2 regions of the Paenibacillus hodogayensis genome follow, and region 2 is predicted to be linked to the other one. Evidence: predicted binding sites of a transcription regulator. Region 2 holds the regulator's gene; the other holds the start of a gene.
The links. Region 2 encodes Rex, which represses fermentation and respiration genes when NADH is low (regulators of the CRP and FNR family bind a similar motif). Its sites were predicted from a motif close to TTGTGAAATATTTCACAA; they were not measured.
Positions count from the first base shown of each region.

Region 1: the regulator Rex is predicted to act here: its motif matches at 6,528-6,545, upstream of ABD796_RS27045 (DUF1641 domain-containing protein).

Region 1 is NZ_BAAAYO010000013.1:181,974-190,611, forward strand. It holds gene ABD796_RS27020 (PadR family transcriptional regulator) at 1-587, shown strand, start outside; gene ABD796_RS27025 (ABC transporter ATP-binding protein) at 587-2,446, shown strand; gene ABD796_RS27030 (LysR family transcriptional regulator) at 2,572-3,453, opposite strand; gene ABD796_RS27035 (YeiH family protein) at 3,579-4,676, shown strand; gene ABD796_RS27040 (NAD(P)/FAD-dependent oxidoreductase) at 4,748-5,926, opposite strand; gene ABD796_RS27045 (DUF1641 domain-containing protein) at 5,966-6,388, opposite strand; gene ABD796_RS27050 (ATP-dependent DNA helicase) at 7,016-8,638, opposite strand, start outside.
Region 2 is NZ_BAAAYO010000006.1:455,442-464,079, forward strand. It holds gene ABD796_RS13140 (cell wall elongation regulator TseB-like domain-containing protein) at 1-379, opposite strand, end outside; gene ABD796_RS13145 (amidohydrolase) at 408-1,703, opposite strand; gene ABD796_RS13150 (DUF47 domain-containing protein) at 1,922-2,542, shown strand; gene ABD796_RS13155 (inorganic phosphate transporter) at 2,665-3,663, shown strand; gene ABD796_RS13160 (FtsW/RodA/SpoVE family cell cycle protein) at 3,733-5,058, opposite strand; gene ABD796_RS13165 (PadR family transcriptional regulator) at 5,055-5,381, opposite strand; gene ABD796_RS13170 (redox-sensing transcriptional repressor Rex) at 5,535-6,161, opposite strand; gene dinG (ATP-dependent DNA helicase DinG) at 6,158-8,638, opposite strand, start outside.

The sequences.
Region 1 (8,638 bases), on a different contig from region 2:
ACTGGGGCGGTTCGGGAAGGCGCTTTTTCGGCCGCGGTTATATGAAGTTCGCTCTGTTGGAGCTGCTGGAAAAGGAGCCGATGCATGGCTACCAGATGATGAAGGCGCTTGAAGAAAAATCGGACGGCCACTATACGCCGAGCGCCGGGTCGATCTACCCGACGCTGCAAATGCTGGACGATCGCGGCTGGATCGAATCCGACGAAGCGGAGGGCAAGAAAATATACCGCCCGACCAAGGCCGGACTCGAGGGACTGGAGGAATGGCGCTTACGGGAGCGCAAGCCCCGCGGGTCGTTCCCTACGGATGGGCAGTCCGCCCCCTCCGCTCGGGAGAAACGGCTGGCCGACGGCTTCGAGCTGATCCGCCTGCTGACGAAGGCGGAAAGAAGGGCAGCCTTCGATCCTGCTTATGCGGAACGGGTGCAGCGTTTTGTGGACGACTCCCTGCGCCAGTTACGGGAGCTGCTGCGCGACCGGCACGAAGAGGGCGACCGAGACGGCCGGAAGGGCGAAGAGCGGCGGGGCGGGACGATGGAAGAACCCGGCGAACTGCGAGACGACCGGCAAGAGGAGCGTGATCCGTAATGGAGCGATGGGCGCAAGGAAGCGGATTGGCCGGCGGACGCGGCGGACCGGGCGGACGATTCGGCGCGGGGGCGGACAAACCGGAGCGGAAGCTGAAGGATCATACGGTTCGCGAGATGTACAAGAGGATGTTTCTGCATGTGAAAGGACGCTGGGTGATCATGCTGCTCGCGCTTGGCTGTCTGATCGCCAACTCGCTGCTGGAATTCGTCATTCCGCAGTTGACAAGGTATACGATCGACACGGCCATTCCGGGTCATCAATACAGCGCCTTGCCCTGGATAGCCGGAGGCGTGCTCGGAACCGCCGTATTGCTTGGCATATTCGGCTACCTGAGCAGCGTATCGCTCGCATCTGTGGGCCAGCGCGCTATTTATGACATCCGCAACGATCTGTACCGGCATTTGCAAAGCCTCGATATGGCGTTTTTCGACCGCAACCGGACCGGGGATCTGATGTCACGGGTCACGAGCGACGTCGGCATGCTTCAACAGCTTGTCTCCTCCGGCATGATGCAGATTGCCACCGATCTGTTTACCTTTACGGCGATCGCGCTGTATATGCTGTACGTCGACTGGCAGCTGACGCTTCTCCTGTTGGCTACCTTTCCGCTCATGATCTGGACGACGCGCAAGTTCAGCAAGCGTATCCGCTCGTCGTTCAAGACCGTGCAGCAGTCGGTCGCGGAAGTGAGCAACCATTTGCAAGACACGCTGTCCGGCATCCGCGTCATCAAATCGTTCGCTAGCGAGGAGTACGAATCCGAACGCTTCGCCGTCCGCAGCGAGACGAATATGAATGCCAACCTAAAAACGGTGAAGCTGCGCGCCGTTTACGAACCGATTATCGATATACTGAACTATCTCGGCATGGTGGCCGTGCTCGTATTCGGCGCCTGGCAGACGATGCGCGGAGACTTGACGGTGGGTGCGATCGTGGCCTTTCTCGCTTATCTCCGGCTGCTGCAAAACCCAATTCGCCATTTCAGCCGTATCCTCAACACGATCCAGCAGTCGGCCGCCGCTTACGAGCGAATCGTCGAGGTACTGGAGACGAAGCCGGACGTTACGGAAAAGCCGGACGCCGTCAAGCTGCCTCCGCTTCGGGGACACATCGTGTTTGAGGACGTCGGCTTCTCCTATCGCGACGACGTACCGGTGCTGCGCGATTTTAATCTGGAATTCAAACCCGGGCAGATCGTCGCTCTGGTCGGACCTTCGGGAGCCGGAAAATCGACGGTCGCCCATCTAGTCGCCCGTTTCTACGACCCTCAGCAAGGCCGGATTACGATTGACGGCTATTCCTTAAAGGATATTGCCGCCAAGTCGCTGCGCGAGCAAATGGGCGTCGTGTCCCAGGACATCGTGCTGTTCAACGGCACGGTTCGGGACAATATTATGTACGGCAAGCCGGGCGCGACTGACGAGGAGATTGCAGCCGCGGCAAAAGCGGCCAACGCTCACGAGTTCATCTCCGCCTTCCCGAAAGGCTATGATTCGGAAATCGGCGAGCGCGGCGTCAAGCTGTCCGGCGGGCAAAAGCAGCGTCTGTCTATTGCCCGGGCAATTTTGAAAAACCCGCGCCTCATCGTGTTGGACGAAGCGACAGCCGCGCTCGACACCGAATCCGAGCAGCTGATTCAGGAGGCGCTGGGACGGCTTCTCGTCGGCCGTACTTGCCTGGTCATCGCTCACCGTTTGTCCACGATCCAGACCGCCGACCTTATCGTCGTGCTCGATCAAGGCAAAATTACCGAAAGCGGGACGCATGCCGAGCTGATGGAGCTGGGCGGCAAATACCGCCGTCTGTACGATATGCAGTTTCCGCAGGAGACGAACGCAACCGAAGCGGACCAATGACCCGTGGACATACTGTCTCGCATCAGACAGCGTTTCCCCCGAATGTCGGCGGGCAGACGAGTTAGTAAAATGGATAAACAGGCCGCTCTCTATAACCGGGCGGCCTTTCACTTGGACTCTATTCTTCAATCCGTTGTTTCGAGCAGCAGCTCGCGAAAAACGACAGAAGCCCGGGTATGGAACGGAGTGTCCCGCGCGACGACGGAAAATCTGCGGCTGACGGGCAGTCCTTCCACATCCAGCACAACCATCGAGCCGAGGGCAATTTCTTTGCGTATCGCCCAGCGGGACAGCAGCGTGATACCGAGACCGGCCTCGACCGACTCCTTGATCAGCTGCGTGCTGCCGAACTCCATCAGCCGCCGGGGCTTCCGGCCGAACCGGTCGAACATCGCCTCGGTCGCTTCCCTCGTTCCCGAGCCTGACTCCCGGACGATCCACGGTTCTTCCGTCAGCTCGGCGAATCTTACCCTCTCCTTGGCGGCCAGCCGGTGATCGGCAAACGCCGCGATGTACATCTGATCGTCGGCAAACGGTTCGACGTGCAGCTTCTCGTGCCGGAACTCCCCTTCGACGACCCCGATCTCCAAATCGCCTGCGGCCACCCCCTCGGATATTTGCCGCGTGTTGCCGATGGCAATCTCCGGGCGGATCAGCGGAAACTTCGCTTGCAGCCGGGCGATAACGCCGGGCAGCACGTATTCCCCGAACGTATAGCTGGCGCCGATCGCCAACGTTCCGCTGGCCTGGTTCATCAGGTCGTCGACCAAATCGCTCATGCGCGCATACAAGCCGACAATTTCCTTGGCATGGTGGTAAATAATCTCCCCCGCCTTGTTCAGCCTCACCCGCTTGCCGCCGCGCTCGAGCAGCCTCGTTCCATACGTCCGCTCTAGCGTTTGCACGTATTGGCTGACGGCCGGCTGGGTCATATGCAGCTCCTCTGCGGCGCGGGTAAAGCTTTGCTTGTCGGCTACCGTAATAAAGACGAGCAGCGCCTGATCCATCGGTGTTCCCCCCTTTTTTATCATAAGTAATTACTTATGCTTTTCATTGTAAACTATTATTTTATTTATCTCCAGTTTGGCAGTATGCTGAGGAGGCAACCGGAACTGAACTGGAGGGGAAACCCATGTATACACGCTCGGCACGCTCCACACGCTCGACTGACGCAGCTCAAACTGCGCATTCATCGGGTCCTATACACGAAAGCAAGGGATGGCTTGATTTTATCCTGAAACGTACCGGCCCGTTCGGCTCCCGGATAGCCGGCATCGTCTTCACACTGGCGGTGGCGCTGACCGGCTGGGCAATCGCGCAGCTTCCCGGCCTCGGCCGCATAGGCCCGCTGGCTTGCGCCATCCTGATCGCCGTCGCGTACCGGCATTTCCTGGGCTACCCGGAGCGGCTGCGGCCCGGCATCCAATTCGCCTCGAAAACGCTGCTAAGGCTCGCCATCGTCCTGTACGGATTGAAGCTGAACATCGCCGTCGTTGTCCAGGACGGCCCCGGACTGCTGATCCGAGACGCCGCTACGGTCGCGTTCGCCATTGCCGTCACTGTCTGGCTCGGCAAACGGTTCAAGGCCGATCCGGCGATTACGCTGCTGCTTGGCATCGGCACGGGCATATGCGGTGCGGCGGCGATTGCTGCCGTCTCGCCCGTCTTGGGCGCGAAGGACGAAGATACGGCGATCGGAGCCGGGACGATCGCACTGGCCGGCACCGTTTTCGCTGTCGGCTATACGCTGCTCCGTCCGTTTCTGCCGCTCGCCGACGTCGATTACGGCGCATGGTCGGGGCTCAGCCTGCACGAGATCGCCCACGTAGCGCTGGCTGCGGCACCCGCCGGGCCGGACGCGCTGGCCACCGGCTTGCTGGTCAAACTCGGACGCGTGCTTCTGCTCGTCCCGGTCTGTCTGCTGCTGCTCGCCTGGAAGAAGAGGAGCGGCACCGCTCAGCCGGACGCCCGCGTATCCTTCCCTTGGTTTCTGCTCGGCTTTATCGGCATGAGCCTGCTCGGCAGCTTTGTGCTCGGCGAGCGTATACCGGTCCCGGAACGATTCCCGGACGTTCTGGCAACCGTTACGACGCTGCTCTTGTCGATGGCGATGGTCGGACTAGGTCTGAACGTCAATCTGCAACAGCTGCGCACGAAGGCGCTGCGCCCGCTGCTGTCCATGACGCTGGCGTCCGTGCTGCTTTCGGCTTTGACCTATTTCTCCCTATGATTTTTATCCGGAATAAGAACAGGGCGCCTTCGCTAATGCGAGGGCGCCCTGTTCCTGTATCGGTATGGATATTAGTAAGCCAGCGAGAATACCCCTTTAATGTGGGACAAGTAGCGGATATTGCTCGCTTCTTTCATGAACGTAGCCGGGAAGCCTTTCAGCTTCGTTTTGTTGCCGCCGATCGTGCCGATCGCGTCCTTGCGGCCAAGGCTCGCAAGCGTACCGGAGAATACCGGCTCGAACGAATCCATCTTCGCACCGTTGAAGTAAGCGAAGATGTTGTAGCCGGCCAGTTCGCCCATTTGCCAAGCCAGCTGAGCCGTTGGCGGGAACGGACGACCTTCCGGACTCATAACGACGGCGCTGTCGCCGGCGAGGAATACGTCCGGATGCGACGTCGATTGCAGGTTTTCCGTAACGGTAGCGCGGCCGCGGTTAACTTCGATGCCGCAGTTCGCTACAACCGAGTTGCCTTGAACGCCGCCGGTCCAGACGAGCGTGCTCGTCTCGATCGAGCTGCCGTCTTTCAACGACACGGTCGTTGCTTGCATTTCCGTAATCGCTACGCCGGTCAGGAACGTAACGCCGCGGTTGGACAAGCTCGTTTGCGCGCGCTCGATCAGGTCAGGAGCAAAGCCCATCAGGATCGAAGGAGCGGCTTCGACGCAGTACAGCGATACTTCGCTGTTGTCCACGCCGTATTTGCGACAAAGACCCGGAAGCATGTCGGCGAACTCGCCGACCAGCTCGATGCCGGTCAAGCCGCCGCCGCCAACCACGAACGTGATGTCCGCTTTGTTGCCGGTTTGGCTGTAAGCTTGTACGCGGGACTCGACGTGAGCGCGCAGCTTGTTGGCATCGTTGACCGATTTCAGGATGAAGCTGTGCTCCTGCAGTCCCGGGATGCCGAAGAACGCGGTTTCGCTGCCGAGTGCGACGACGAGCGCGTCATATTTCAAGTAAGCGCCGGTAGCGAGCTTGACCGTCTTCTGATCAGGCGTGATCTCCAGCACGGTGTCGATCATCAGGTTGATTTGCTTGCCGCGCAGCAGCTTCTCGAGCGGGAGCGCTACGGCTTGTTCCGCCAGGTTGCCTGCCGCCAGACGGTGCAGCTCGGTAATGATTTGGTGGGTCGGAAAACGGTTCACGACCGTGATGGTCGCTTCCTCGGCAGTCATATGACTGCGAGCGCTCAATGCGGCCAGCAAGCCGCCGTAGCCGCCACCCAGTATTACGATTTGCTTAGACATACGGATCCTCCGTTCTGATTTCGGCGTTGCGTGTAGCGATTAGCCTTGTTTCTTGCGCTCTCCGAGCACTTCCAGGAACGCTTGCGCGTAACGGAGCGATTGCTGCACTTGCGGGTCTTTCAACATTTTGAGCAGCCCGAACAATCCGATCGTCGCGGACTCGGCTTGCGAACGGTCATTGGCCTCGATCGCTGCGGATGCAATTCCTTTGGCCTTCTCCGTGATCGGCTTGACGATCTCGTCCATGCCGCCCTTCAGATCTTCGATCAGTACGCGGTCGGTCGTTACGCTTTGAACGAAATCGTAAGCTTGCGTCATAAGCGTAACCATTTCTGCCAGCTTCGGCATGTTTTCGACAAGAACCGTCAGCGATTGCTGCACCTCGGGTTTCATCAATTGGTCGAGTACATCTTCCCGTGCAGCCGGAGCCAGAACCGCTTCTTGCGTAGTTGTTTCTGACATTAGTAAACGTCCTCCTTTGCGTGAAATAGAAGCCCGCCGAGTATCCCGATACCTGTTCAAGCAAGCAAGACGTACGTCTTCTTCCCACCATCTTTACAAATGCACAAAAGCGAGAAACAAGCTTGCGAATAACCGATAGTTGTTCCATTTTTCACAAGCACGACCTGATTGCGCACAGCGCATCAGGTCGCATGAATCGGTTATTCGGGAATAGATGTACGCGTCTTCCGTTATCCAAGAGCAGGGACAGGTTCGATACGAACCCTATATGCTCTCTATTATACCCCCCAACTGAAAAATAGGGAAAAATCAATTTTTGACATTTGTGAACATTTGGTGACATTAGCGGCCTGTCTTCGGGCATATTGTCCCGCTATGGCAATATTCCGTCCTTTTTCGCCAACTTTAGCCAAGAACGGAACCGATTCAACAAATTTCTTTCCGGCTTCGGCGTCTCACGGACGTCTTGGCGGGATGACGGCGCGCGAATGGTTCGATCTGGCCGACATGCATTTCCGTCACCATCTCCGGCAGCAGCTGGAACTGGAAGCAGCAGTAGGCGTACGTCCGCCGGACGGACCGTAACCCCAAGCGGCCTCCTTTTCCATAACAGCGGCTTCACTGGCTTCAACCCAGGGTTGTCCGGTCCATGACGGTCACCGGCTTCCATTCCTCCGGCAGCAGCGCCTCATAGTCGGGCCAGGCGAACCGGTCATCGGCCAGCACCAGAATGCCGTGGTCCTGCTCGGTACGAATGAGGCGGCCGCCGGCTTGCAGCACCTTGTTCATGCCGGGAAATTTATAAGCGTAGTCAAACCCGTTCTTGCCCGCTTCGTCGTAGTAGCGCCGGATAACGTCCCGCTCGCCTCCGAATTGAGGCAAGCCCACCCCGACGACGACAACGCCGGTCAACCGGTTGCCGGTCAGGTCGATCCCTTCCGCGAAAACGCCGCCCATAACCGCGAAGGCGAGCAGCGGTCGCTCGGCATCTTCCCGAAACGCGGCAAGAAACGAATCGCGCTCGTCTTCCGTCATGCCGCTTTGCTGCACCCGCACATCCCCACCGTTCCAGGGCGTCTCCGCAAACTGCTCGTACACGGCATTCATATATTCGTACGAAGGAAAAAACACGAGCATATTGCCGGGGCGTTCCGCAATGACTCTCCGCAGCATGGCCGCAATCGGCGTCTTCGACCGTTCGCGGTCGCGGTAACGGGTAGAGACGGGAAGCAGCAGCACATCGAGCTGCTCCTTGCGAAACGGCGACGGAATCGCCATCGCATAGTCCTCTCCATCTCCCCCAAGCGTATCGCGGTAATAGGACAAAGGAGTGAGCGTAGCCGAGAAAAACAGCTGCGACCGGTACCCTTTGCCCGCCTGCCTGAGCATCTCCGACGGATCGACGCATAGCAGCTTGACCCGCACGTCGCTGCGCTCCAGTTCCGCGTAGACCGCGTAACGTTCATTAAAATAACCGGCAACGCGGATATACGCCTGTGCGGCATAATAAGCATCAGTCAGCACCAGGCGGTAAGACGTCTCCCCCGCCCTCGTAAGCTCCGCTTCGGCTTGAACGACGAACGCCTCCAGCAGCGGCGGCAGCGACTCCGGAGCCCGCTCCAGGATAATTGCGTCCCCGCCGGTCATGCCCGTCGCTTTGCGAAGCGCGATAAACGCGTCATTGATCGCTTTTACTGCCGCATACAGGGCGGGGTTCGCCTCTCGGGTTTGCCGCTTCAACTCGAGGAATGGGGCTTTGGCCAGTACGGCCGAGTACATCTCCCTCGCCCGGTCGACCAGATTATGCGCTTCGTCCGCCAGTATGGCCGTTTGACGCTTCTGTTCCTCCAGCAGCCGTTTTAACGAAATGCGCGGATCGTACACGTAGTTGTAGTCGCAGATGACCGCATCGGCCGCGTAAGCGGCATCGAGCGAAAACTCGAACGGGCAGACGCGATGCTTGCGAGCATACGCCTCCACCACCTCGCGGGTCACGGCCGTCTCCGCCGACCACAGATCGGCCAGGGCGCCATTGATTCGGTCGTAGTAGCCGTCCGCGAATGGGCACGCCTCTTTATCGCAGCGAACTTCTTCCTGAAAACATACTTTTTCCTTGGCCGTCAGCGTAACCGAACGCAGGCAAAGTCCTTGGCCGCGCATCAGGCCAAGCGTCTCTTCCGCAGCCGTCCGCGTCGTCGTCTTGGCCGTAATATAGAAAAAACGTCTCAGCACGCCTTCTCCGATCGCCTT
Region 2 (8,638 bases):
CCCACACGTAGTTGTCGTTCAGCACGCCGGGCACGATGCGCAGCACCTCGTTGTCCGGGTTGGCCTGCTCGACGACGCCGCGCACGTCGTCCTCGCTAACCCCCGTGCTGGCATACTGCATGTGGGCGTTGCCGTCGTTCACCCAGGCAATCGCTTTGTTGCCGTCCGGGTCTTGCCCGAAAACGATTATATACGGCTTCTCGCCGACGAACGACTCGACCCTGTCGACCGTTTTCATATAAGTCGTTTCGGTGACCGTCTGCTTCGCGGCTGCTTCGAGCGCCCATTCCTCTCCATGAATCGTCCGGTAGAAGAAAACGAGCACGGCCGCGATCAACACTAGACCGATAACAGTCCCGTATGCGATTTTTTTAACCACTGCCGTCTTCTCCTTCGTCCTGGCGAAATTAGCGTGTCAACAGCTCGAACCGGTTCTGCGCCTCGTACTTGATCCGCTCTTCGTCCAGCGTCAGGCATTCGCCGTTCCGGACGATCTGCTTGCCGTCGACGAACACGTCGACCACATCTTTCGCCGAAGCCGAGTAGACGATATGGGACACATAATCGCTTTTCGGCAAAAAGTGCGGCTGATCGGTATCCAGCGCGATAAAATCGGCTTTCATGCCGACCTCCAGCGTCCCGACGCGGTCCAGCCAGATCGATCTGGCGCCGTTGACGGTGCCGAGCTTGAGCGCTTCCGTGGCCGGAACGGCCAGCGGATCGCCGGACACGCCTTTGTGAATGAGCGCGGCAAGGCGCATTTCCTCGAACATATCGAGATTGTTATTGCTCGCCGAGCTATCCGTGCCGAGCGACACGAGTACGCCCGCCTTCAGCAGGTCCGGTACGCGGGCGACGCCGCTAGCAAGCTTCAGGTTGCTTCCCGGGTTATGCGATACGTGTACATGATGTGCGCTCAGTGTCTCGATCTCGGCATCGGTCAAATGCACCGCGTGCGCCACGAGGCTCGGCCGCGAGAACAGCCCGAGCTTCGCCAGATGATCGACCGGACGGAGGCCGTACTGGCGTTCGTTCTCCAGCACCTCGTGCAGCGTTTCCGACATATGCGTATGCAGGGGCAGATCGAGATCGTGCGCCGCCTGTACGAACTTCTCGATGAAGTCCGGCGGGCACGTGTACGGTGCATGGGGCGACATCATCGTCGTGATGCGACCTTCTGCTTTGCCATGCCAGTCCTTGGCGAACTGGATCGCTTCCTTGACCTTATGATCCTGCACGTCCGGCGGGCATAAGCCGATCGCTCCGCGGGTCAGACAGCCGCGCATGCCGGACTGCTCGACGGCCTGGGCCACCTCGTCCATATGATCATACATGTCGACGAAGCTGGTCGTTCCGCCCTTGATCATTTCGGCGATCGACAGCAGCGTCCCCCAGCGAACGTCTTCTCCGGTAAACTTCGCTTCGTTCGGCCACATTTTCTCCTCTAGCCATACTTGGAGCGCCAGGTCGTCGCCGTAGCCGCGCAGCAGCGACATGGCGGCATGGCAGTGCGTGTTGACCAGACCTGGCATATATAATTTGTTGGTGCCGTCGATCGTCTGGTCGTATATTTCGTTGCCCTCGGGCTCGTTTTCCCCGATATATACGATCGTATCGTTTTCAATGATCATACAGCCCCGGATTACCGGTTTTTCTCCGCCGACGGTAACGAACGTTCCGTTGCGGACGATGATTTTTGCCATGGCCATCAGCCTTTCGCCTAAGAATTACTATCGTATCATTGCGTACGTCTTCCAATGTACCTCTTCATCTAAGCAAAATCAAGCGAAACGGGCGCACGCGAGCCAAAATCCGCAAATGTTCGACATGTTTCGTTTGCTTTTCCCTGCCCCTGTATGATAATTTTAATTTTGTGTAAATTAATGATTTCATCTATACCACATTGGGGGTTTTACGTTTGATGATTTTCAACAAAAAGGGCGAGATCGATTTTCTTAATCTCCTCATTCAAGGCGCGGAGAACACGCTGAAGGGCGCTCATATGTTCCGCAACGCAATGATGGGAGACAAGCCGCCTGCTACATACTTCGAGGCGCTGAAGGAAATCGAGAATATAGGCGATTCGTTCACTCACGAAATTTTCAAAGGGCTGAACAAAGTATTCATTACACCGCTCGACCGCGAAGACATTATGGAGCTCGCCGTCCGGCTCGACGACGTCCTGGACGGAATCGAAGCGTCCATCGCCAGGTTTGATTATTTGAACATCACGTTCACCAACCAATACATGAAAGATTTCTCCGAAGTGCTCGTCTCCTCTTGCGAACACTTGCTTGCCGCTTTCAAGCTGCTGTCCAAGAAAAAATATATGCAGATTCAGGAGCATACCTTATTGATCAACAGTCTGGAAAACGAGGGCGACAGGCTAATGCGCGAAGGCATCCGTGAAATTTTCACCCACCCGACAGAACCCTACCATGATTTCAAGCTGAAAGAGCTGTACGAGCGTCTGGAGCAAACGACCGACTGCTGCGAGGATGTGGCGGATATATTGGAAAGCGTCGTTCTGCGGTACGCCTGATTAGCGGCTCCGCGTTGCGATTATGCCCGGTACCTTCTGTGCCGCGGACGGCTCACCGGCTCCCGGCCCGGCATTTAACAGCTCATGCGACCGGTTGTGAAACTATGCGTTAGGAGACCACCATGCTAACTTTGATCATATTCATTGTCCTATTGGCGTTGCTGTTCGATTTTATCAACGGCTTTCACGACACCGCCAACGCCATCGCCACCTCGATATCCACAAGAGCGTTGTCTCCCCGGTTCGCCGTGCTTTATGCGGCGGTGCTGAACTTTATCGGAGCGATTCTATCGTCCGAAGTGGCCAAAACCGTGGGAGGAAGCATAGCCAACCCGGCGGAAATCGACAATGGCGCCAAAATCGTCATGGTCGCCCTGATCGCCTCCATCGCGTGGAACCTGTTCACTTGGTATTATGCCATTCCATCTTCTTCTTCTCATACGTTGATCGGGGCATTGGGCGGCGCGGTTATCGCCGGCGCCGGAAGCGATTCACTCAATTGGAGCGGTTTTCTGGGTATCATTAAAATTTTGATTTTATCGCCGATTATTGCCTTCGCGGCCGGTTTTATTATTATGTGGATTATCAAATATCTCATTCTGATCAGCGGAAACAAGTCCCGTTCCAAGCTGAACCGGATATTCCGCTCGTTTCAGGTCGTGTCGGCCGGTCTGCTCTCGTTCTCGCACGGCGGCAACGACGCGCAGAAGGCGATGGGCATCATCGTCTTCGCTTTGGTGGCCGGAGGCTACCATGTAGGGCTGGACGTTCCGTTGTGGGTAAAAATCAGCGCGGCGACGGCGATGGGCTTGGGCACTTCGATCGGCGGCTGGAAAATCATCAAAACGGTCAGCAAGAAGATTATGAAAATCGAGCCGGTCAACGGATTCGCATCCGATTTGACCTCATCGATTATTATCCAAACCTCGACCGCAATCGGTCAGCCTTTGTCGACGACGCACGTCATCACCTCGGCCATCATCGGTACGGGCAGCGTAATCCGCTTCAAGGATGTCAAGTGGGGCACGGTCAGCCGCATGATTATGACTTGGGTCATCACGATTCCGATCAGCATGGCGCTTGCTTACGTGCTGTACAAGCTGATTTTTTCGATTTTTTAAAACATGTGCAAAAAGACGGGGGACGCCTCCCCCGCCTTTTTTTCGTTTTCCGTCGTCGGAAGCTCCGGGTTATGCTGACAATGCGGAGCCGGATATCATAGATTTTCGTCGGTATACCGATAGCGCCAAGCCGACGGCAATCATTTCCGCGATAAAATGACTGGACCCGTAGCTGATGAAAGGAACCGGTATGCTCATCAAAGGAACGGCCCCCAGCGACATGAGCAAGCTGTAGCCGGTCTGCAAGCCGAGCAAAGAGGCGATGCCGACCATAAGGATTTTACCGTACCGATCCCGGACCCGGAGCGCCGAGCGAATAAGCCAGCAGGCATATCCCGCAAAGGCGGCGCCAAGCCCGATTGCGGCCAGCCAGCCGAAGTTATACCCCAAATAGACGAAGATGTAGTCAGCGTGAATGTGCGGAAGAGTCGGAAGCGGCTTCGCAAAGCCGTTTCCCTGCCACCCTGCCGATTCCCACGCTAGTCGGATTTGGTTATACACGTAGCCTGAGCCGAACGGGTCGCGGGACGGGTCCCAGAAGGCGCCGAACCGTTCCAGACGAAAGCTTAGCGCATTCGGACCATACCCGACCAATGAGAAGGTGGCGACCAGTACAACCGGCAGCGCAATATGCAGCGTCGTTTTGGCCCAGCTGCGCGTCAAGGAGCCGGTCATTGCGTATAAAGCGACGACATAGAGCAGCAGACAAGGAAGCCTCGCCGAACCGGCTATAAGCAACGACGGAGCCAGCAGCAGCGCAAAAGTGACAATCGGCCAAAAATACGGTTTACGCTCCCGGTCGCTCAATATACCGGCGGCGGCAATGACGAGCAAAAACGTTCCGATCCACACCCCATCCACATTCACCGGTCCTAAGCTGATATAAGAAAGGCTTCCGTTAACCGGACTTTTCCAGCTCTCGATCAGCATGACGCCCATCGTTGCCGCATAGATCACCCAGGAGAAGTTCCGCAGCTTGCGGTGGTCGAAAAAATAGAGGGCGATTACCAGCAGCAGGCCGCCCATCACCGTAACCGAATACTTCAGCAACGAAATTGCCGAACCGAGCCGAGTGTTCTGCAAGCCCTCCTGAACGGCGTACATGGCCATAATACCGATGGCTGCAAAGACGAATACCCCGATCAGCAGCACCCAATTCGTTTTCGGCCGATGGATCTGGTGCAGCCCTTTCCCTACCGACACCGGATCGCCCATCTGGCCGATCGCAAACCGTACCGCATCGTCGCGGCTCTCCCCGACCCGTTCCCTTTCCTGAATCAATTCTTCCAGATGGTGTTCCAGCTCGCTGCGGATTTCCCGATGAACCTCCCTGGCGCGAATTTGGGCACATACGGCGTTTAAGTAGCGGCGGACAAGCTCATGATCGCGAATCATCCCCTACCCTCCCCCAGCACCAGATCGACCGCGCTGCGGAACGTCGTCCATTCGGCCTTCTTCTGCTCGGACTGCTTTTTCCCTTTTGGCGTAATCCTGTAATATTTCCGCCTTCTCCCGCCAACTTCGTTCCAGTATGCCTCCACCAGCCCCTCCGACTCCATCGCGTGGAGGATCGGGTACAGCGTGCCTTCTTTAAGAGCGAAGACGCCGGCGGATTTGCGCTCCAGCTCCTTGATCAGCTCATAGCCGTACAGATCGGTTCTCTCCAGCAGCGACAGGATCATCGTGCCGGTACTGCCTTTGAGCAGCTCTTTGCTCATACGCCTACTCTCCTTTTTGATCACCTAGATAATCTATGCATATGTAATCTAGGTATTAGTATATCCGAGGCGAACCGCCTTGTCCAATCCTTAACGAAAAAATGACCCCTGACGCGGCGGGCGCGTTCAGGAGTCGTCGGATGTCTCGACCGATTACGGATGGTCCAAGTAATAGGCCAGACTCATCAGCTCGGTCGTAAAATCGGCATGATGCACGCGGATATCGGGCGGCACCTTGATGATGACCGGCGCAAAGTTCAGAATCGCTTCCACGCCGGCTTCGACGAATTGGTTTGCCACCAGTTGGGCCTCGAAGGCGGGAACCGTAATGATGCCGATGCGCACCTTATGCTCGCGGATCGTCTCGGTCAGCTCGGTCATCGGCAGCACGGTCAAGTTATTGATCTGCACCCCGATTTTGTCCGGAAAACTGTCGAACACGGCGACGATCTTCATATTGTCCTTCAAATAAGCGTTGTAATTGCAGAGCGCCCGTCCGAGATTGCCGGCGCCGACCAGCGCGACCGGAATGATCTGGTCGAGCTTGAGGATTTGGCGAATTTTCTCGATCAGATATGCGACGTCGTAGCCGATTCCCTTTTTGCCGAATTCGCCGAAATAAGCCAGATCCTTACGGATCTGCGCCGGATTCAGATCGAGCTTCTGCCCCAAATCCTGCGACGACACCATATGCACGTTGCGCCGGGAAAGCTCGTTCAAGTAACGTAAATATACCGGAAGGCGGCGAACGACGGCTTCGGATATTTTGGGCGTTTTCATCCGTTCTCCCCTCCCATCCAATCGGATATTCTCGAAACCAGGTGCTGCGTATTCATATGCTCGATCTTCGGTCCCGGGAGCGAATACAGAAAGTTGCGGCCGTACGACGTCTCCAACACGCGGGTATCGTAAATAATAACGACTCCGCGGTCCTGGGCGGTCCGTACAAGCCGTCCGAAGCCCTGCTTGAAGCGGATAACCGCCTGCGGTACGGACAAAGCGGTGAACGGATTCTGGTTGTTCTTCTTGACCTGCTCGTTCTTCGCTTCGACGAGCGGATGATTCGGCGGTTGGAAAGGGAGCCGGATGATCGCCAGACACGTCAGCGCCTCTCCGGGAATGTCCACGCCTTCCCAGAAGCTGCTGGTGCCAAGCAGAACGCTGGCTGAATGAGAACGGAACATACGGATCAGCTTGCTGCGGTTGCCGCTGTCCACGCCTTGTCCGAGCACGTGAATCGCATGCGGTTTCAGCCGCTCCTTCAGCTCCGGGTGAATCTGCTTCAGCATACGGTGCGAAGTGAATAGAACGAGCATCCGGCCTTTCGTCTCCACAGCCACGTCGGCCAGAGAGCCGGCCAGCGCCTCGAGGAAAGCCGCGTCGGCTGTCGCTCCTTTCACGCTCGGGAAGTCGCGCGGAATCAATACCAGCGCCTGCTGACGGTATTGGAACGGCGAAGGCAGCTGTACCGTCTTTACCTTCTCCTCGTCGGACAACGGCTGCAGGCCGAGCTGCGAGGCGCTGTACTGGAACGATTTGTTCACCGTCAGCGTAGCCGACGTCAGCACGACGCTGTCCTTCGTATCGAAGAAATGCTGCTTCAGCAATTGACTGACATCGAGCGGAACGGCGAACAGCTGTACCGACTTGCTCTTGTAGTAAGGCGAAGCCTCCAGCCAATAGACGTGCTCCGCCTCCGGCATGCGCATGCAAAACCGCAATACGTCGCGATGGCGGACAAGCTGCTTGACCGAGCCGGACAAGTCGGTGAGGACGCTGCTCGTCGAAAACTCGTCGGTTTCCTCCTTCAGCTCGGACACCAGCCGGTCCAGCTTTTTCGCCGTTTCCGTTATTTCCAAATAAATATTTTCTTCGATCACTTGCAGAGAGCTCCACGACTTCGGCAGCGAATCCGGTTTTAGCCGCAGCACGGCCTGCCCCGTTTCCCCCGACGACACGTCCATCCGCTCGCCGATGAGCAGGAACAGAAGCTCCGTCAGCTTGTCCCATTCTTCCTTGATGCGGGCCAGACGGGGATAGACCGATTCGATCGCCGCATTCCATTCCGCGGCTTTCTGCTCCGAGCCCCGCTCCAGCCTGAACTGCAAGGACGGCAGCTGCCCGCTCCGAGCATCCTTATACAGCCACAGCAGCGTATTGACCATGGAGCCGTAATGCAGGTCCATGCCCAGATGCTTGCTCGCGACCTCCTCGAAATGGTGAGCTTCGTCGATGACCAGCTGCTTGTATGCGGGCAGCAGCCGGTTTTCCGCCTGAATATCGGTGAACAGCAGCGAATGGTTCGTAATGACGACGTCGGCTATATTCGCTTCGTTGCGCGCCCGGTGATAGAAGCATTTTTTGAACCAAGGGCACATCCGGTTCAGACACGAGTCCGTATCGCTTGCGACCGTTTGCCAAAACTCGGCCCCTCTATTCGCGAAATACAGCTCCTCGTCGTCCCCGTGCTTCGTCTCGCTCAGCCATACGACCATCTGGGCCGCACTGATCCGGTCGTCCTTCTCGCTGGCGAAGTCCCGGTTATACAGCTTCTGTTCAAACTTGCGGAGGCACAAATAATGGCTGCGCCCCTTCAGCACCGCCGCGCGGAACGGCACCGGAAAAATGTCCTGAAGCAGCGGGATATCGCGTCCGCGAAGCTGCTCCTGCAGATTGATCGTATGCGTGCTGACGATCACCTTCTTGTCTTCCTTGATTCCGTAGTAAAGCGAAGGAATCAAATAACCGAGCGATTTGCCCGTTCCCGTTCCGGCTTCGACCATCAGGTGACGTCCGGCGTCGAAGGCGCTCTCCACTTCCATAATCATCTGCTGCTGCGCTTCTCGTTCCTCGAAATGCTCGAATCGCTCGCGCAAATTTTCGCGGATTTTTCCGTAGAACGAATCGAACGTTTCGGACTTGCCGATCGTCTCGTCTTCCTTCTCCGACCGCGCGGGCTTCTCCTGATCCCAGTCGCCGACGTTCAATACGTATTGCCGGAAGTAGCGTTCGGTATCCGGATCGATCACGGACTGCTGCTCTTTATACAGACGCATTTCCTGAAAAAACCAGCCGAGATCGCCGGGATCGCTTTCGAACAATTGGGCGATTTTTTGCACCGTCATCAGCGGCAGTTCGTCGAAACGCTCCAGGCAGCGGATCCAGATCAAGGCCGTCGCTTCCGCGTCGCTGTCCGCTTGGTGCGGACGGTCGTGCTCCAGGCCGAACGCCGCGCTGACCATCGACAGCTGCAGGCT